DNA from 4 places in the Exiguobacterium sp. s50 genome. Region 2 is predicted to be linked to each of the others. Evidence: riboswitches for the same ligand, from Rfam matches in the RefSeq annotation. Region 2 holds a riboswitch; each other region holds the start of a gene.

Region 1 (3,783 bases), on a different contig from region 2:
ACGAAACGGTCCAAGCCCGAGCCGGTTCATGATGTCCCCAATCGGACGATCATGGCCATATGCGAGTTCACGTGTCACATCACTCGTGATAAATAGATGAGCCGGAGATTGTGGGACGAGTCCGACTTCTTGATGTTCGCGGGCAAGGCTCTTGAGCCAAGTCGATTTGCCACTGCCGTTTCGACCAAGTACGGCAATGAGATCACCCTCGGCGACGGTCAGCTCGCTCGTTGCTAGGTTGAATGTTTTTCGTTTCAATTGCGGTACGTGAAATAAAATAGTATTTCCTTGTATCACTTCAACCGGAGAGAACGTATAATCCGGGCGGGCAACGAACGGTCCGTCATAGTTGATGCGTCCGTTCACGAGTTCCACTTCTCTGTCGAAGAATCCGCCCCATAGGAAGGGTCGATGCTCGATGACGACAACGTTTACCGTCTGTGCGACGTTGTCGAGCCACTGAACGAAACGGGTTGAGGTTTCGGGATCAAGGTGCGCGAGCGGCTCATCGAGTAGTAGCCATTCCGGCTTCCCGATCAAAGCACAGGCGACAGCGATTTGTTGCTTTTCACCACCTGACAGGTCATGAATGACTCGGTCACGATAATCGGTCAACTGCAATTCCGCTAAAATCTTGGCCACACGCGCCATCATCTCGTCCCTCGCCACGGCAAAATTTTCGAGTGTGAAAATCAATTCCTCCTCGACCGTTTGCATGACGAACTGACTGTCAGGATCTTGAAACACCGTTCCAACACGACGATTCACCTCACCAGCTGCATACGTGTCGTAAGAGCGGTCAAACAAATATAGTTTTCCCGTCACGATGCCATCGCAGTTCTCTGGATACAGACGATTCAACAAAGAGAACAACGTCGATTTTCCCGACCCGCTCGCCCCCGTGATGAGTGTCCTCCCAGCAGTTAATTGAAGCGTGATGTCCGTCAATACTTCGCTCTGTTTTTCCGGATAGCGGAATGACAGCTGTTCTGCCTCAACCATGCACACGTCCCTGACGCGCGATGGCATACCCTTCGAGCGCACCCGTCCGAAGCAACAAGTCGCTTAAAATCTTACCTCCCAGACCGGCAATGAGCATCCCGCTCGTCGCTCGTAACGCGAACATCGTCGCCACGTATGTCGGACTGAGGGCAGCGAGTCCACCCATGACGTACGTATACGCGAAACTAGTCGCAGCTGCACCAAATCCGGCCAGCATGAGCACCCAAAGGTCATATCGCTTGTAGCTCGTGACCGCAAACGCTGCTTCAGCACCAAGTCCTTGAATGATCCCGACTAAAATAATACGAGGTCCAATCGCGTTACCAATCATCATCTCAATCGTCGCCGCAAGCACTTCGGACAAGAATGCGGCGCCAGGTCGGCGGATGATATAAGCCGCAATAATCGAGACGATGAACCAAATCCCAAAAATCCATTCGTACGCGATCGGTCCAATCAAGCCAGCCCATAGATTCCCGACATGGACGAACGCCAAATAGACGACAGCGAACACGACCGATAAAATGGCCAACAAGACGATTTCTTTTAACTTCCACGACTTAAGCATGCTGTTGTCCCTCGTGTGACGGGCTGTTCACGCTGAACGTCACCGTCATGACGACGTGGCTCGTCTTCGCACGGACCCGGTCGAACGTCGCCTCGTAAAATGAAAACACCGGTTCGATGTCGCCGTGAATGCCCGAGGCGTAATGCATCGAGTCATTGAAGACGCCACGCTCTTTCGCAAAGGCAATTTCTTCGTAGATGATGTCCATATACTTCGCGTCCCCGAGCGGATAGAGGGCGAACTGGGAAGAGACGTACTGGGTCGATACCGGACCGTTCACAGGATCAGTTGTCACGTCGAGCAGGTTGTCTCCTGCCGTGTCGCCTGGGCAGCCGACCGAGAACGTCCCGCTCATCGACATATGTTCCCCGTTCTTCGACGCATGTGACAAGACGGCTTTGGCCACGTCGAACACATGCTCACTGCGTCCCCGGATGACCGTCGAGACGTCATCGGTATGCCGCCAAACGTTTTGCAAGTTCGTCTCTTTCAATGCCCCTTTGATGACACTCACAAAATCAGATGTCATTGGGCTCAGCGTAAAGCGGAATCCGACGATCGGACTCGTACCACATTGGTTGTTCATGTTCTATTCCCCCTTATTGTATGTACACAAAAAAGCCGCATCCATGAGAATGCGGCCACTCGTCCAATGTAATAATCCATTAGAAAAAGTGCCACACTTCCTCACGCCGGTATTACCCGGATCGAGTCATAAGGGATTGGAGCCATGCTCACATCTCAGCCGAAGCACCCCTAGTGTAGTCCAATGTATGCGGTTATCTATGCAACGAGAAGTATAGACGACCGCTCCGAATTTGTAAACGGTTTATGTGAAAGTCACGATACCGTTCCCCGGAAGCGTGTCCTGCAACGTCGTCCAATCGAGCGCCATCTCCTCATCCGTCAACAGACACGCGTCGAGTCCGGCCTCGATGACCGCACGCTCCATCCGCTGCCCGATCAAGACGAGCTCCGTCTGACGGTCCCCGTACGGCTCGACGTAGTCGGCGGCGAGCTCAGGTTCTGCCGTGAACATGAGACTCCGCTCTTCCTCCGGCAGCGTCGCGAGCCAACGTCCCGCGTGTTCGAGCGTCGATGCGTACCCCGCTTGCGAGAACAGGCAGGCGATGTCGTTCCGGGAGGCGATCCATAAGAAACCTTTGGCGCGGACGACTTGATCCGGGAACGCCTCGATCCAGGCGTGGAGCCGCTCCGGATGAAACGGACGGCGGCGGCGATAGACGAACGAACTGATGCCGTATTCCTCCGTCTCTGGTGTGTGTGTCTCGGCCTCTAGTTCTTGAATCCAGCCGGCGGCGTGCATCGCCTGCTCGAAATCGAAAAGATTGACGTCCAACAGCTCCGTCAACTCCACGTTCGCGTAAACTGACGTCAACAGTTTGGCGGTTGGATTGAGCGCCTTCAACAGCCCGGCCATCTCACCGAGTTCTGTCTCGGTCACGCGGTCCGCCTTGTTCAAGACGATGATGTCCGCGAACTCGATTTGGTCGACAAGCAGGTCGACGACTTCGCGGACGTCCGTCTCATCGATGGCCTGCTTCCGTTCATGAAGCGACTCGCCCGAGTTGAAATCTTTCAAGAACCGATACGCATCGACGACCGTCACCATCGCATCGATATAGACACGGCTCGTCAAGTCGATGCCAAGGGCGTCATCGGCGTATGTAAACGTTTGAGCGACCGGAATCGGTTCTGAGATGCCAGATGACTCGATGATAATCCCGTCGAGCTCACGGTCGTTCGTGATCTCCTGTACCGCTTCGAGCAGGTCCTCACGGAGCGTGCAACAGATGCAGCCGTTCGATAGCTCGACCAATTTTTCGTCCGTCCGCGAGAAACCGTTCTGCTCGATCAATCGTTCGTCGATGTTCAACTCGCTCATGTCGTTGACGATGACCGCATATTTCTTGCCGGACCGATTGTTCAACAGATGATTCATCAATGTCGTCTTGCCGCTCCCTAAATAACCGGACAGCACCGTGATTGGAATTCGTTTCATGTATCTTCACTCATAAATCGTAATCATTACTCTTTAGATAATGACGGGTCACCTTTGTCTTGTCAAGAAAAAACACGCCCGTTCCCGGACGTGTTCCTTTCCCTATTCTTCCAACGCCTTGCGTTCCGCCTCGGAGCGGGGATACGTGTTCGCTTGCCACTCGGCCCGATAAATCGAATCGAGCTGCGTC
Region 2 (3,783 bases):
TCGAGGTCGTCATTCGGACGGTAGACGCCCGTGGCGAAGTCGAAGTGTTGCGTGATAAGATAACGGAGACGACGACTTACTCGTATACGCTCGTCATTGCACCGGACGAAGTCGGAACCGCGACGATCGAAGTCGACGGGGAAGTCGTCCGGACGGATACGGTGACGTACGCACAAGCAAAAGATTCACAATGAAGAGGTGGCGCGCGCGTCGCCTCTTTTTCTAAGGAGGTCATAGGATGAAAGGTACGATTATTCGATTACAAGGCGGGTTTTATGATGTCATGACGGAAGAGAAACAAGAGATCCGTTGTCGCGCCCGCGGCAATTTCCGCAACCGGAACATCTCGCCGGTCGTCGGCGACGATGTCGATATTCAAGACCAAGGGGACGGCACAGGCTATATCTTGGCCGTCGATGAGCGGTCGAACCATCTCGTCCGCCCGCCGATCGCTAACATCGATCAAGCGTTCTTGCTGTTCTCGGTCAAGGAACCGGCGTTCTCGTTCCATCTGCTCGACCGTTTCCTCGTCTTAATCGAATCGAAGCAAGTCCATCCGATTATTGTCTTAACGAAAATGGACTTGTTGACGGAGTCGGAACTCGAAACGATTCAAGCGGCAGCGGCCTTATATCGGTCAATCGGCTATGAGGTCATCGAGACGTCGACGGAGACCGGGTCGGGGATTGAACAAATTCGTGGGTCGTTTAAAGAGAAGACGAGCGTGTTTGCCGGACAGACCGGAGTTGGCAAGAGTTCGCTCTTGAACGCGGTCGCGCCGGAACTAGAACTCGCGACCGGGAAAATCTCGAAGTCGCTCGGCCGAGGCAAGCACACGACGCGTCACGTCACGCTCATCACGCTCGCTGACGGGCTCGTCGCTGACACGCCTGGTTTCTCAAGCCTCGAGTTCCCAGAAGAACTCGAAGTCGAGGAGATGCGCTGGTGCTTCCCTGAGTTCGTCGAGCGGCATGACGACTGTAAGTTCCGAGGCTGTGCCCATTTGAACGAACCGGGTTGTGCCGTCAAAGCGGCCGTCGAGGCGGGAGAAATCGCTTCCACCCGTTATGAGAATTATGTTACGTTTATGGCAGAGTTAAACGATAGACAACGGAGGTACTGACATGATTAAAATTGCACCCTCGATTTTAGCGGCGGACTTCGCCAACCTAGAGGCAGAAGTGAAGGCGGTCCAAGAGGCCGGCGCGGATTATATCCATTTTGACGTCATGGACGGTCAATTCGTCCCGAACATCTCGATCGGTCTCCCGGTGCTCGCGAGCTTACGGAAGAAGTCGGACATGGTGTTAGACGTCCACTTGATGATCGACCAACCGGAGCGCTTCGTCGAAGACTTCATCAAGGCGGGAGCGGACATCGTCACCGTCCACGTCGAAGCGACGAACCATTTGCATCGCGTGCTTCAACAAATTAAGGCGGCCGGAGCCAAGTGTGGCGTCGTTCTCAACCCGCATACGCCGCTGTCATTGATTGAACACGTGCTCGGTGACGTCGACATGGTACTTCTCATGACGGTGAACCCTGGCTTTGGGGGTCAGAAGTTCATCGAATCGGTCGTGCCGAAAATCGCGGCGTTGAACGAGATGCGCCAAGCGCGCCGTCTCGACTTTGAAATCGAGATTGACGGAGGCGTCAACGCGGAGACTGCGAAATTATGTATCGATGCCGGTGCTGACGTGCTCGTGGCCGGCTCGGCCATCTATAACGAGCCGAGCTATAAAGACGCAATCGATAGCATTCGCAACGCATCTCGTGTATAATCGTCCATAGAACAACAAATATTGTCGCAAGGGGTGTCACATTCTGTGGCTGAGAGGCATACGCTAACCCTTTGAACCTGTTCCGTTCACACGGACGTAGGGATGTGGCGAAAATGCACGTTGCTACTCGATAGCAGCATGGCGTTTACGTCATGCTGCTTTTTGTCGTTCGCTCATATTTTAAGGAGGGAAATAGATGAAACAACGTTTAAAATTACAGGCGCTCATTGAAATCTCATTGTTCGCCGCACTCGGTTTGATTTTTGATTTGCTCATCCCGTTCCGGATGCCGCAAGGCGGGTCAATCAGCTTGGCGATGTTGCCGATTTTCGTCATGGCGTATCGTCACGGTTTGAAAGGCGGACTTGCGACCGGTGCACTTGTCGGAACGCTGCAACTGCTGTTCGGGGCCTATATCTTCACGCCGGTCCAGTTCCTGCTCGACTACACGTTCGCTTACGGTGTCGTCGGGATGGCGGGGCTGTTCGCTGGTCAAGTGAAACGAGCCGCCAAGGATGAGGCGAAAAAGACGCTCGTCGTTTATTTGGTGCTCGGCGCGCTCCTCGGTTCACTGCTTCGTTACGGGGCCCACGTCTTGTCGGGGATCGTCTTCTTCGCCGAATACGCGGAAGGTCCGGTCGTCGCCTACTCGTTCGCCTATAACATGACGTACATGCTCCCGTCCTTCCTCGTGTCGGCCGTCGTCCTCGTCCTCTTGTTCGTCTCGGCACCGCGCTTCGCGACGCTCGCGACCCGGGACGTCCGCTAATGCGGGTGTTGATTGTGGCGGCCAGCCCGGAACCAATCTCGGGACTCCCGCGTGACGTCGATTACATCATCGGCGTCGATGGGGGGTACGAGACACTGTTGAACCACGGGCTGAACCCAGATCTCGTCGTCGGCGATTTCGACTCCTTCACGGGCGAAGTGCCGATCGACGCCGTCCGTTATCCATCTGAGAAAGATGTGACCGACCTCGAGATCGCTCTCGAGGCGGCACGGGGGCATGGCGCGACGGAAATGCTCGTCTACGGTGCGCTCGGCGGCCGGCTCGATATGACGCTCAGCAATATCGGTCTGCTCGAGGCGTATCCTGAGATGCGTCTCGTCACGGCAGGGCAGACGGTACGACTCGTCGGGTCGGGACGCTATGAACTCCCGCGTCAAGACGGTCACTATTTGTCGCTCATCCCATGGAAGCAGGCGAACGTGACCATCCGCGGCGTCAAATATCCGCTCGACCGTCACGATGTCGTCAGCCATGAGGCGCTCACCATCTCGAACGAATGGGACGATGAAGCGGCGGACTTGATCGTGCACGACGGTATGGTGCTCGTGCTGTCTATCAAAAAATGAACACAAAAAAATCCCATCGGCGAATGCCGCTGGGATTTATTTCGTTCGTGTATAAAAATTATACGCGTTCAACGAGACCTGATTTAAGAGCGCGAGCTGAAACCCAAACTCGTTTAGGTTTACCGTCAACGAGAATACGAACTTTTTGTACGTTTACACCCCAAGTGCGTTTTGTCTTGTTGAGTGCGTGCGAACGGTTGTTACCTGATTTAGGTGATTTACCTGTTACGTAGCATTTACGTGCCATGCGTTTCCCCTCCTTTTTTATGTGGGTTCGTCCTAATAGACACTCGTTTATATTAGCACGGGTTTTTTCACGATGCAACTAGAAAATCATAGGATGACAAGAAAAAAACTTGACATTACTGGAAAGGATTTTAATAATGAATGAGGGTTACGGCTACAATTGACCGAGTTTATGGAGCAGGTTCTTTTAATAACTAGGTACTTATTGTAGAATGTAGTGAAGGAATCATTCCGAATAAAGGAGGCTACTCCATATGGCAATTGAAATGAAGACAACATATGGCAATATTGACATCACGAACGACGTGGTCGCGACACTCGCAGGCGGTGCGGCGATGGAATGTTTCGGCGTTGTGGGAATGGCGTCTCAAGCTCAATTGAAAGACGGGATCGCAGAACT
Region 3 (3,783 bases), on a different contig from region 2:
GCGGGCATCGGGTTTAAGTTACAGAAGTTGTTCCAAGAAGACTACTATTCGTCCCGGCTGAAGGCGTACACGTTCTCCGGCCTCGTCACATCCGGACCGTGGTTGATTGTCATCTTGGTCGTCGGTACGATTCAATGGTTGGCGTTCCAAATGCCGACGTTGTCGCTCGCCGAACGGACGCTCTTCATGATCTCGGTCTCGTACGCGTTCATCTTCTCGCAAATCTTGTTCAGTTTTCAACAGCTCGTCGTCACCCGATACGTGGCGGACTTGTTTTATGAGAAGAAGGCACATGAGATTTTCCCGGTGTTCACCGGGATGCTCAAAGTGACGATTCTCGCGGCAGGCTTGCTGTATAGTATCTTTTGGCTATTGTCGCCGCTCGATTTTCTGTACAAACTGACGTTGTTCGTTTTATTCATGACGATTAACGTCATCTGGGTCATGTTCTTGTTTTTAAGTGCCGCCAAGTATTATCAAGCCGTGGCCTATAGCTTCCTGCTCGGCGGACTCATCTCGGTCGGGAGCGTCTATGCGATTAGCCGTCTCATGGTCGACCCGTCGAGTCTTGAGCTGTTGCTCGGTTTCACGGTCGGGATGATTGTGACGTTGTTCGGGTTGTTCTTCGCGATGCTCCGGACGTTCCCGCTCCGTTACGCGGTGAAAGAGTTCTCGTACTTCAAGTACTTCGACCGCTATCCAGACTTGTTCGCCATCGGCGTGTTGTACGTGCTCGGGATTTGGGTCACGAATTTCATCATCTGGTTCGGTGAAGGACGTGTGATCATCGCGGACTCGTTCTTGTTCAACCCGTATTATGACACGGCCATCTTTTGGTCGTACTTGACGATTATCCCGACGCAGCTGTTGTTCGTCGTCGCTGTCGAGACCCGGTTTTATGAGCGCTACCGTACGTTTTATGGATTGATCAACTACGGCGGGGCACTCCATCAAATCGAGAAGGCGAAACAGACGATGACGTCCGTATTGAAAAATGAGTTGATTCGACTTGCGCGGAGCCAAGGCGTGGTGACGCTGTTCGCCATCCTGATGGCGGGCGTGTTCGTCAGTTGGATTGGTGTCCCGGATGAGATCGGTCAAATCTTTCGGATGACGACGCTCGCGGCGTTCGCGAATGCGATGATTCTCATCTTGACGTTGTTGTTGCTCTATTTCGAGGACCGGCGCGGGGCGTTGTTCGTCAACATCTCGTTCTTCACGTTGAACGCGTTGTTCACGTTACTGCTCTTGCCGCGCGGCATCGATTGGTACGGTGTCGGCTTTGCCGTCAGCACAACGATCACGTTCTTCTTGGCCGGCCTGCGTTTGATTTATTATATGGGCAAAGTCGATTATTACGTGTTCGCCGCGTCGAACCGTCGCAAGCTCGGCACCGAGCGGTTCTCGCAAATGGGGACGTTGTTGAACCGGCGCTTTTCGCGATAAAGGGTTTTCAGTACAGGGAAAGACTGATATGATGTGGTCGTAGACGACCGAATTTCATAATGTTTACCACTAGGGGAGTCGCGTGACGCGGCTGAGATGGACGAGGTCCAGACCCTTTGAACCTGATCTAGTTCACGCTAGCGTAGGGAAGTGGGCGAACCGATTGTTTTCGTACACTTTGTGTAAATCCGACGCCGCTTCCGTTATGGGAGGCGGCGTCTTTTTTGATCACAAAGGAGGAGAAAACATGACATTCACCGCACATCTACGACAAGAGGCCGAGACCTTGTTTCAAGCCAGCTTTGACCATCCGTTCGTCCGCGAGCTCGGAACGGGTGAACTCGACGAGGCGAAGTTTCGGCATTACGTCATGCAAGACTCGTATTATTTGAATCAGTTCTCGAAAGTACAGGCGAAAGGCGCGACCCTCGCCCCGAACATGGAAGTGGCGAGCCGCTTTTTGACGCACGCGCTCCATACCATCGAAGCAGAGCATGCGCTGCATCGTGAGTTTTTCACGTTGCTCGACGTGACGGACGCAGAGTGGGCGACGTTCGAGCCGGCTCCGACGGCTTACGCCTATGCGCTCCATATGCAACATGCCGGTCCAACGCTCGGTGATGTGCTCGCAGCAATTTTGCCGTGCTATTGGGTTTATTACGAGATTGGCGAACGCATGAAAGACGCGACACCCGATCATCCGATTTATGCGACGTGGATTGCGACGTACGGGTCGGAATGGTTCCGCGACCTCGTCGAGGAACAGATTGAACGACTCGACGTGCTCGCCGGACAAGCGACAGCGGAAGAACGCTTTCGGTATCAACAGTTGTTCTTGAAGAGTTGTTATTATGAACATGCGTTTTGGGAGATGGCGTGGACGCTCGAGTCGTGGGATTTACCGGCGGGGGTGACACGATGAAGCGCGACTTATGGGACAAAGTCAGAGCCGAACGGCCACTCATCCACAACATCACGAATATCGTCGTCGCCAACTTTTCAGCGAACGGGTTGCTCGCCATCGGGGCGGCCCCGGTCATGGCGTCCGCGGTCGAAGAAGTGGCCGAGATGGCGTCTTTAAGCGATGCGCTCGTGCTCAATATCGGTACACTCGATGCAATGACGGAACGTACGATGATTCGAGCCGGACAGGCGGCGAATCAAGCAGGTCGTCCAGTCGTCTTCGATCCGGTTGGTGTCGGGGCGACCTCATTTCGGCGCGACGTCGCCGAGGCGATTCTGCAATCTGTCCGTGCGACGGTCATCCGTGGGAATGCCGGAGAAATCGCGACATTGATTGGTCTCGACGCGGCGGCGCGCGGCGTTGATGCCGGGGAAACGCGGGATGATTTGAATCACATCGCGCGTGAAGCGGCTAAGCGCTACACCTGTGTCGTTGCCGTGACCGGAGAGACGGATGTCGTCAGTGACGGGGACGTGACGATTGAAATTAAAGGCGGCACTGGCGCGATGGCCCGGACGACAGGGACCGGTTGTTTACTGAGTGCGGTCGTCGGTGCGTTCCTTGCGGTCGAACGGGATGCGGTTACGGCCACGGCGACAGCGCTCGCCGGATATGCCCGGTGCGGCGAACTGGCTACCGCTTTGGCGGACGGACCGGGCGACTTCCCCGTTCATTTCTTGAATGAACTCGGCAAGATGACGGCCGTCGAGTTGCCGAGCGACCGTATTGAGGTGGTGTTATGATGCGGCCGCAAGTATTGACGATTGCGGGTTCGGACTCTGGCGGGGGAGCGGGAATCCAAGCTGATTTGAAGACGTTTCAAGAGCTCGGCGTGTTCGGGACGAGCGTTCTGACGGCCGTCACCGCTCAAAACACTCGTGGGGTGCATGGGGTCGAAGCAGTGTCGCCGGAACTCGTCACGCAACAACTCGATGCAATCGGTTCGGACTTTTCGATCGCAGCATGTAAGACCGGGATGTTATTTGATGCGTCGCGCATCGAGGCGGTCGCTACCGGGGTGAAACGTCATGTCTTCAACCGACTCGTCGTCGACCCGGTCATGATTGCGAAAGGAGGGGCTCCGCTTTTACAGGACACGGCGGTCGATGCGCTCAAGACCTTCTTGTTGCCACTCGCGACAGTCGTCACGCCGAACGTGCCGGAAGCGGAAGTGCTGACCGGTTTGACGATTCGATCGTTTAATGATCGTCTCGAGGCGGCTCGGCGGATGTTAGCGTACGGTGTGCGCGCGGTTATTTTAAAAGGCGGCCATCTCGAAGGTGAAACTGCCGAAGACTTGATCATGACGGAGTCAGAAGTGTTCCTCCTCTCGGCCCCGCGCATCCAGACGAGCGATACACACGGAACAGGTT
Region 4 (3,783 bases), on a different contig from region 2:
TTCATCCGTTCAAACTCGATGACGGCACGTACGCCACCGTCTATGAGAGCGAGAACGGGGACATCGCTAACGGTCCCGAGTCGGTCGCCCCGCTGTTTTGGCAAGAAGCATCGTTCCTTCAATTCGTCGAAGAGATTGAAAAACGGAAATATGGGACGAGTGCCCCACCGACGGACGTCGTTTTGACCGAAGACGAGTTTCAGGCGCTCTATAACCGTCACGCTTATACGTCCGCACTCATCGTCGAGCTCGACGAATGGGGCGTGCAAGTCGCGCGTGACCCGCTCGAGAACGTCATCATCGCTGGGAACGGGGTCAAGGAAGTGAAGGCCGATTTGATCGTCTTTGAGGTCGAGGGTGGCTATGCCATCGTCTATGACCGGGACGGTGAGATCTTCAAAGGGCCGGAGTCGATTGCTCCGCTGTTTTGGAGCGAGACGGATTATGAAAACCTACTCGAGAAACATGAATGACTTATGGGACACGTCGTTTCAAGTCCCGGTACTCGAGTAGCAAATTGAGCCATTGCGCCGGCTTATCGCTCGACTCAGCTACATCGTACCGGTACCTCGTCACATACACATGCCACGACAAGGCACGATAGACGCAACCGAGCTCTTCGGCGATCAATAGATGACGCCAAAGTACGTCCTTGGGTGCGACGCCGCTCCACGCTTCCAAGTAAACCGTACGCATCGTTTGAATCTGTTCATACCAGGCGACCTCGTCTTCTTCCGGCAATAAGTCGTACAGCGCGTTCCAAAACACGCGCACGCTGAAAAACGGATGCGTGACGGTCGCGTCGCCCCAGTCGAGGATACACAAATCATTCGTCCGTTCCCGCCAGAAGATGTTGCCGCCGTGTAAATCACCGTGCTCGAGACTCATCGGCATCCCAATCGCCAGCTCATCGCACATCGCGATCAATTCATCTTGAAGCGCGAGCATAGCCTCGGCTTTGTATTGCTCGAGCCCGGCGCAGAGCTCAGGTAAATACGTGCGAATTTCGCCCTTCAACTTGGCCGGTCGACGGTCCGGGATGCCGTAAGACAAGCAGGTCTCGATCTGGTCGACCTCCTGTCGCTGCAGCTGTGCGTATTGACGCAACGCCGCTTCGTATCGACTCACGTCCGGTCGTTCACGTAGCGCCTCTCCGCCGATGTCTCGCATGAGCAACCAGTTCCGGGCTGAATCGATGGCGATGACGTCAGGCACGAAATCAGGATGCCGCTCGGCCAGAAACGCCGACAATCCGGCCTCGCCGCGGCTGATATCGGTCACCGCTTTGGCGTAGTAACGTTCCTCATCGAGCGCGCCAACAAGCAAGTACGTCAAATCGGTATCTTTGATCACGTGCCACCTCGCATTCGGCACGTTTGCCTCAATCCATCGTTCGAACCGTTCACGAAACGATCGGTCACGCCATGGGATTGCCTGTCTCATCCTGTTCACCCTTTCTTTCATCATCTCCTAGGAGGAAACGATATGGACGTTGTATATTACTCATACCCGGTCGATGCCATCTTGTATATGTACTTAGGGGCGACGGCCGTCGTCAGTCTCATCATCGGGCTGCTCGTTTGGCGTCTGTTCAAGCGCCGAGCTGTCGGCTTTTGGACAACGCTCGTTCTCAGCTTTGTCGGGCTGTCGCTCTCGCTCGTCTGGTTTCAAAACGCGTCCGTCGCCGTGTTCATGGGGACACTCCCGTGGTTGATTAATCTCGTCTTTTCCCTTTTGCTGTACGGCCTATTCGTCGGCATCGCCTATGTCACGTTCCGACCGCGAAAGCTCGACCGCGTCAAATGACGGTATGCTATACTCATGTTAATAAACGACCACTAGGGGAGCCTTCGGGCTGAGACGGCATGCGCCGGACCCTTCGAACCTGATCTGGCTCATACCAGCGTAGGGAAGTGGTGTGGGATTCGTCTGTTTTTCCACGCCACTTTTCCACTTGGAGAAGTGGCGTTTTCATTTTGAAAGGAGACTATCTATGCGTATTCAACAACTCACTTGGATGGCGATGCTCGTCGCCATCGCCGTCATCGGTTCCCTGTTCATCTCGATTCCGACCGGTGTCGCCCGTGCCTATCCGATTCAACATATGGTGAACGTCATCGCCGCCGTCACCGTCGGACCGATCGGGGCCGTTCTCGTCGCGTTCGTGACCGGACTCGTCCGTGTCATGACCGGTACTGGGTCGCTCCTCGCGTTCCCTGGTGGCATGATTGGCGCACTGCTCGCAGGTATCTTTTATATGAGGACGAACCGCGTAGCCTTCGCCGCATTTGGTGAAGTCATCGGGACCGGCCTCATCGCTTCGCTCGTCGCCGTCCCGTATGCCAAGTTATTGATGGGGACCGAGTTCGGGGCGCTGTTCTTCTTTCCAGCCTTCCTTGCCTCGAGCGTGACTGGGTCCGTGCTCGGCTGGATTGTCTTGGCTCGGGTCAAACAATTGCGACCGCTCACGGCGAAGCGATAAGTACTTCCCTCCCACTGATAGTAAATGGTAAAATCAGGATATCAGATATTAGGAGGTCATTTTTTGAATCGATTGACGCTATTACTGGTTGCCACCGCTTGCTTGTTCATGTCCGGTCTCTTGTACACGCTTGAACGCATCGCCACGTTCACCCGCTGGAATGCTCAAATTGCGACGGGCACGTTCTCCAGCGAGCCGATGTTCGTCGATGTGCTGCTCCAAAACGTGTTCATCTCGATTTTCGGAGTGGCTGCGATCGTTCTCTTTTTCAAAGCGGGCAGTGCTGTTCAAGGCTCAACGACGACGAAAACAGGGACGGCCGACTTATGACGGCTGTCCCTGTTTGACGTGATACACCCAAATCTCTTCCCCGTTCGCCTCATCAATCAGGCCACTGTCGACAAATCCCCCCTTCGCATAGAACCGTTTCGCCGGTTCGTTCATCGGATGCAGACTGAGGATGAGGTCATCGACATCGAAGCGTTCTTTCATCCACTGAATCGTAAGTTGTAAACATGTTGAACCGATGCCTTTCCCTTGCTCTGTCACATCGATCATAAATCGATCGAGCCAGATGTAACGCTCCACCTTGTTCTCGGCCCCAATCATCATGAAGCCGACGGGATGCTCATCGCGACAAAGCGCATAGCACTGCCACGCATATTTGACATCGGTTTCCATCTCGCGAAGCGATTCGGCGTTTGTTTCGATAAAGCGAGCTTGGTCAGAAGCGACGGTCAAGGCGACAACAGCCTCCCGGTTTGTGTCATCGACAAGTTGAATCGTCAGCGTATCGGCAGCCATCGGCGCACCTCTTCCATGTCCAGTCCGCGCTTCGGCAAGATATAGGCGCTGACCGAGGAGTTGTATAGATACACATAATCGTCCTCCTCGACGACTTCCTTGATTCCTGCCCATGACACACGCGTCTCGCCGAACTCATTTAAATCGCGCAGACCAGTCTCCTCCAAATCCATCGTGTGGGGACCAATCATGCCTTCGTTGCTGCGTTCGTCGATGAGACGCCGCGTCTGCTTCCGGACATGCCGTTCAAAGTATTTCGGATAATACAGGAACCAAAGAATACTCGCGACCCCGTATATGCCATATAGCCACCAGTCCGTCTCTTGGAGCCACGTCGCCAGCACGAAAGCAGCGCCTAAAAAGATAAGTGGTCCGATGATTCGCTGTAAGAGGATCATCCGCTTTCCTGTTTTCGAACGTTTAATATGGCTCAAGTTGAACCGGATATAGTCGTCTTCTGTCAATTCGTATTGGATTTTCATCATCATTCCCTCCTT

Evidence for each region. A riboswitch is a leader RNA that binds a small molecule or an ion and turns the genes downstream of it on or off. The one in region 2 is predicted to bind thiamine pyrophosphate.
Region 1: another riboswitch for thiamine pyrophosphate. It lies ahead of KNP68_RS00140 (YkoF family thiamine/hydroxymethylpyrimidine-binding protein); the one in region 2 lies ahead of thiT (energy-coupled thiamine transporter ThiT).
Region 3: another riboswitch for thiamine pyrophosphate. It lies ahead of tenA (thiaminase II); the one in region 2 lies ahead of thiT (energy-coupled thiamine transporter ThiT).
Region 4: another riboswitch for thiamine pyrophosphate. It lies ahead of thiW (energy coupling factor transporter S component ThiW); the one in region 2 lies ahead of thiT (energy-coupled thiamine transporter ThiT).

The regions. Positions count from the first base shown of each region.
Region 1 covers NZ_JACSLP010000001.1:21,050-24,832, forward strand. Annotated here, with positions in the region: gene KNP68_RS00130 (ABC transporter ATP-binding protein) at 1-1,002, opposite strand, end outside; gene KNP68_RS00135 (ECF transporter S component) at 995-1,570, opposite strand; gene KNP68_RS00140 (YkoF family thiamine/hydroxymethylpyrimidine-binding protein) at 1,563-2,156, opposite strand; TPP riboswitch at 2,238-2,338, opposite strand; gene KNP68_RS00145 (GTP-binding protein) at 2,400-3,593, opposite strand; gene KNP68_RS00150 (hypothetical protein) at 3,696-3,783, opposite strand, start outside.
Region 2 covers NZ_JACSLP010000006.1:55,461-59,243, forward strand. Annotated here, with positions in the region: gene pknB (Stk1 family PASTA domain-containing Ser/Thr kinase) at 1-194, shown strand, start outside; gene rsgA (ribosome small subunit-dependent GTPase A) at 239-1,123, shown strand; gene rpe (ribulose-phosphate 3-epimerase) at 1,125-1,781, shown strand; TPP riboswitch at 1,801-1,901, shown strand; gene thiT (energy-coupled thiamine transporter ThiT) at 1,978-2,550, shown strand; gene KNP68_RS09795 (thiamine diphosphokinase) at 2,550-3,137, shown strand; gene rpmB (50S ribosomal protein L28) at 3,196-3,384, opposite strand; gene KNP68_RS09805 (Asp23/Gls24 family envelope stress response protein) at 3,638-3,783, shown strand, end outside.
Region 3 covers NZ_JACSLP010000002.1:68,745-72,527, forward strand. Annotated here, with positions in the region: gene pelF (GT4 family glycosyltransferase PelF) at 1-17, shown strand, start outside; gene pelG (exopolysaccharide Pel transporter PelG) at 1-1,446, shown strand, start outside; TPP riboswitch at 1,508-1,612, shown strand; gene tenA (thiaminase II) at 1,694-2,368, shown strand; gene thiM (hydroxyethylthiazole kinase) at 2,365-3,153, shown strand; gene thiD (bifunctional hydroxymethylpyrimidine kinase/phosphomethylpyrimidine kinase) at 3,153-3,783, shown strand, end outside.
Region 4 covers NZ_JACSLP010000002.1:24,216-27,998, reverse strand. Annotated here, with positions in the region: gene KNP68_RS02460 (hypothetical protein) at 1-473, shown strand, start outside; gene KNP68_RS02455 (aminoglycoside phosphotransferase family protein) at 475-1,443, opposite strand; gene KNP68_RS02450 (hypothetical protein) at 1,486-1,806, shown strand; TPP riboswitch at 1,831-1,929, shown strand; gene thiW (energy coupling factor transporter S component ThiW) at 1,994-2,482, shown strand; gene KNP68_RS02440 (hypothetical protein) at 2,546-2,812, shown strand; gene KNP68_RS02435 (GNAT family N-acetyltransferase) at 2,807-3,286, opposite strand; gene KNP68_RS02430 (YcxB family protein) at 3,268-3,768, opposite strand.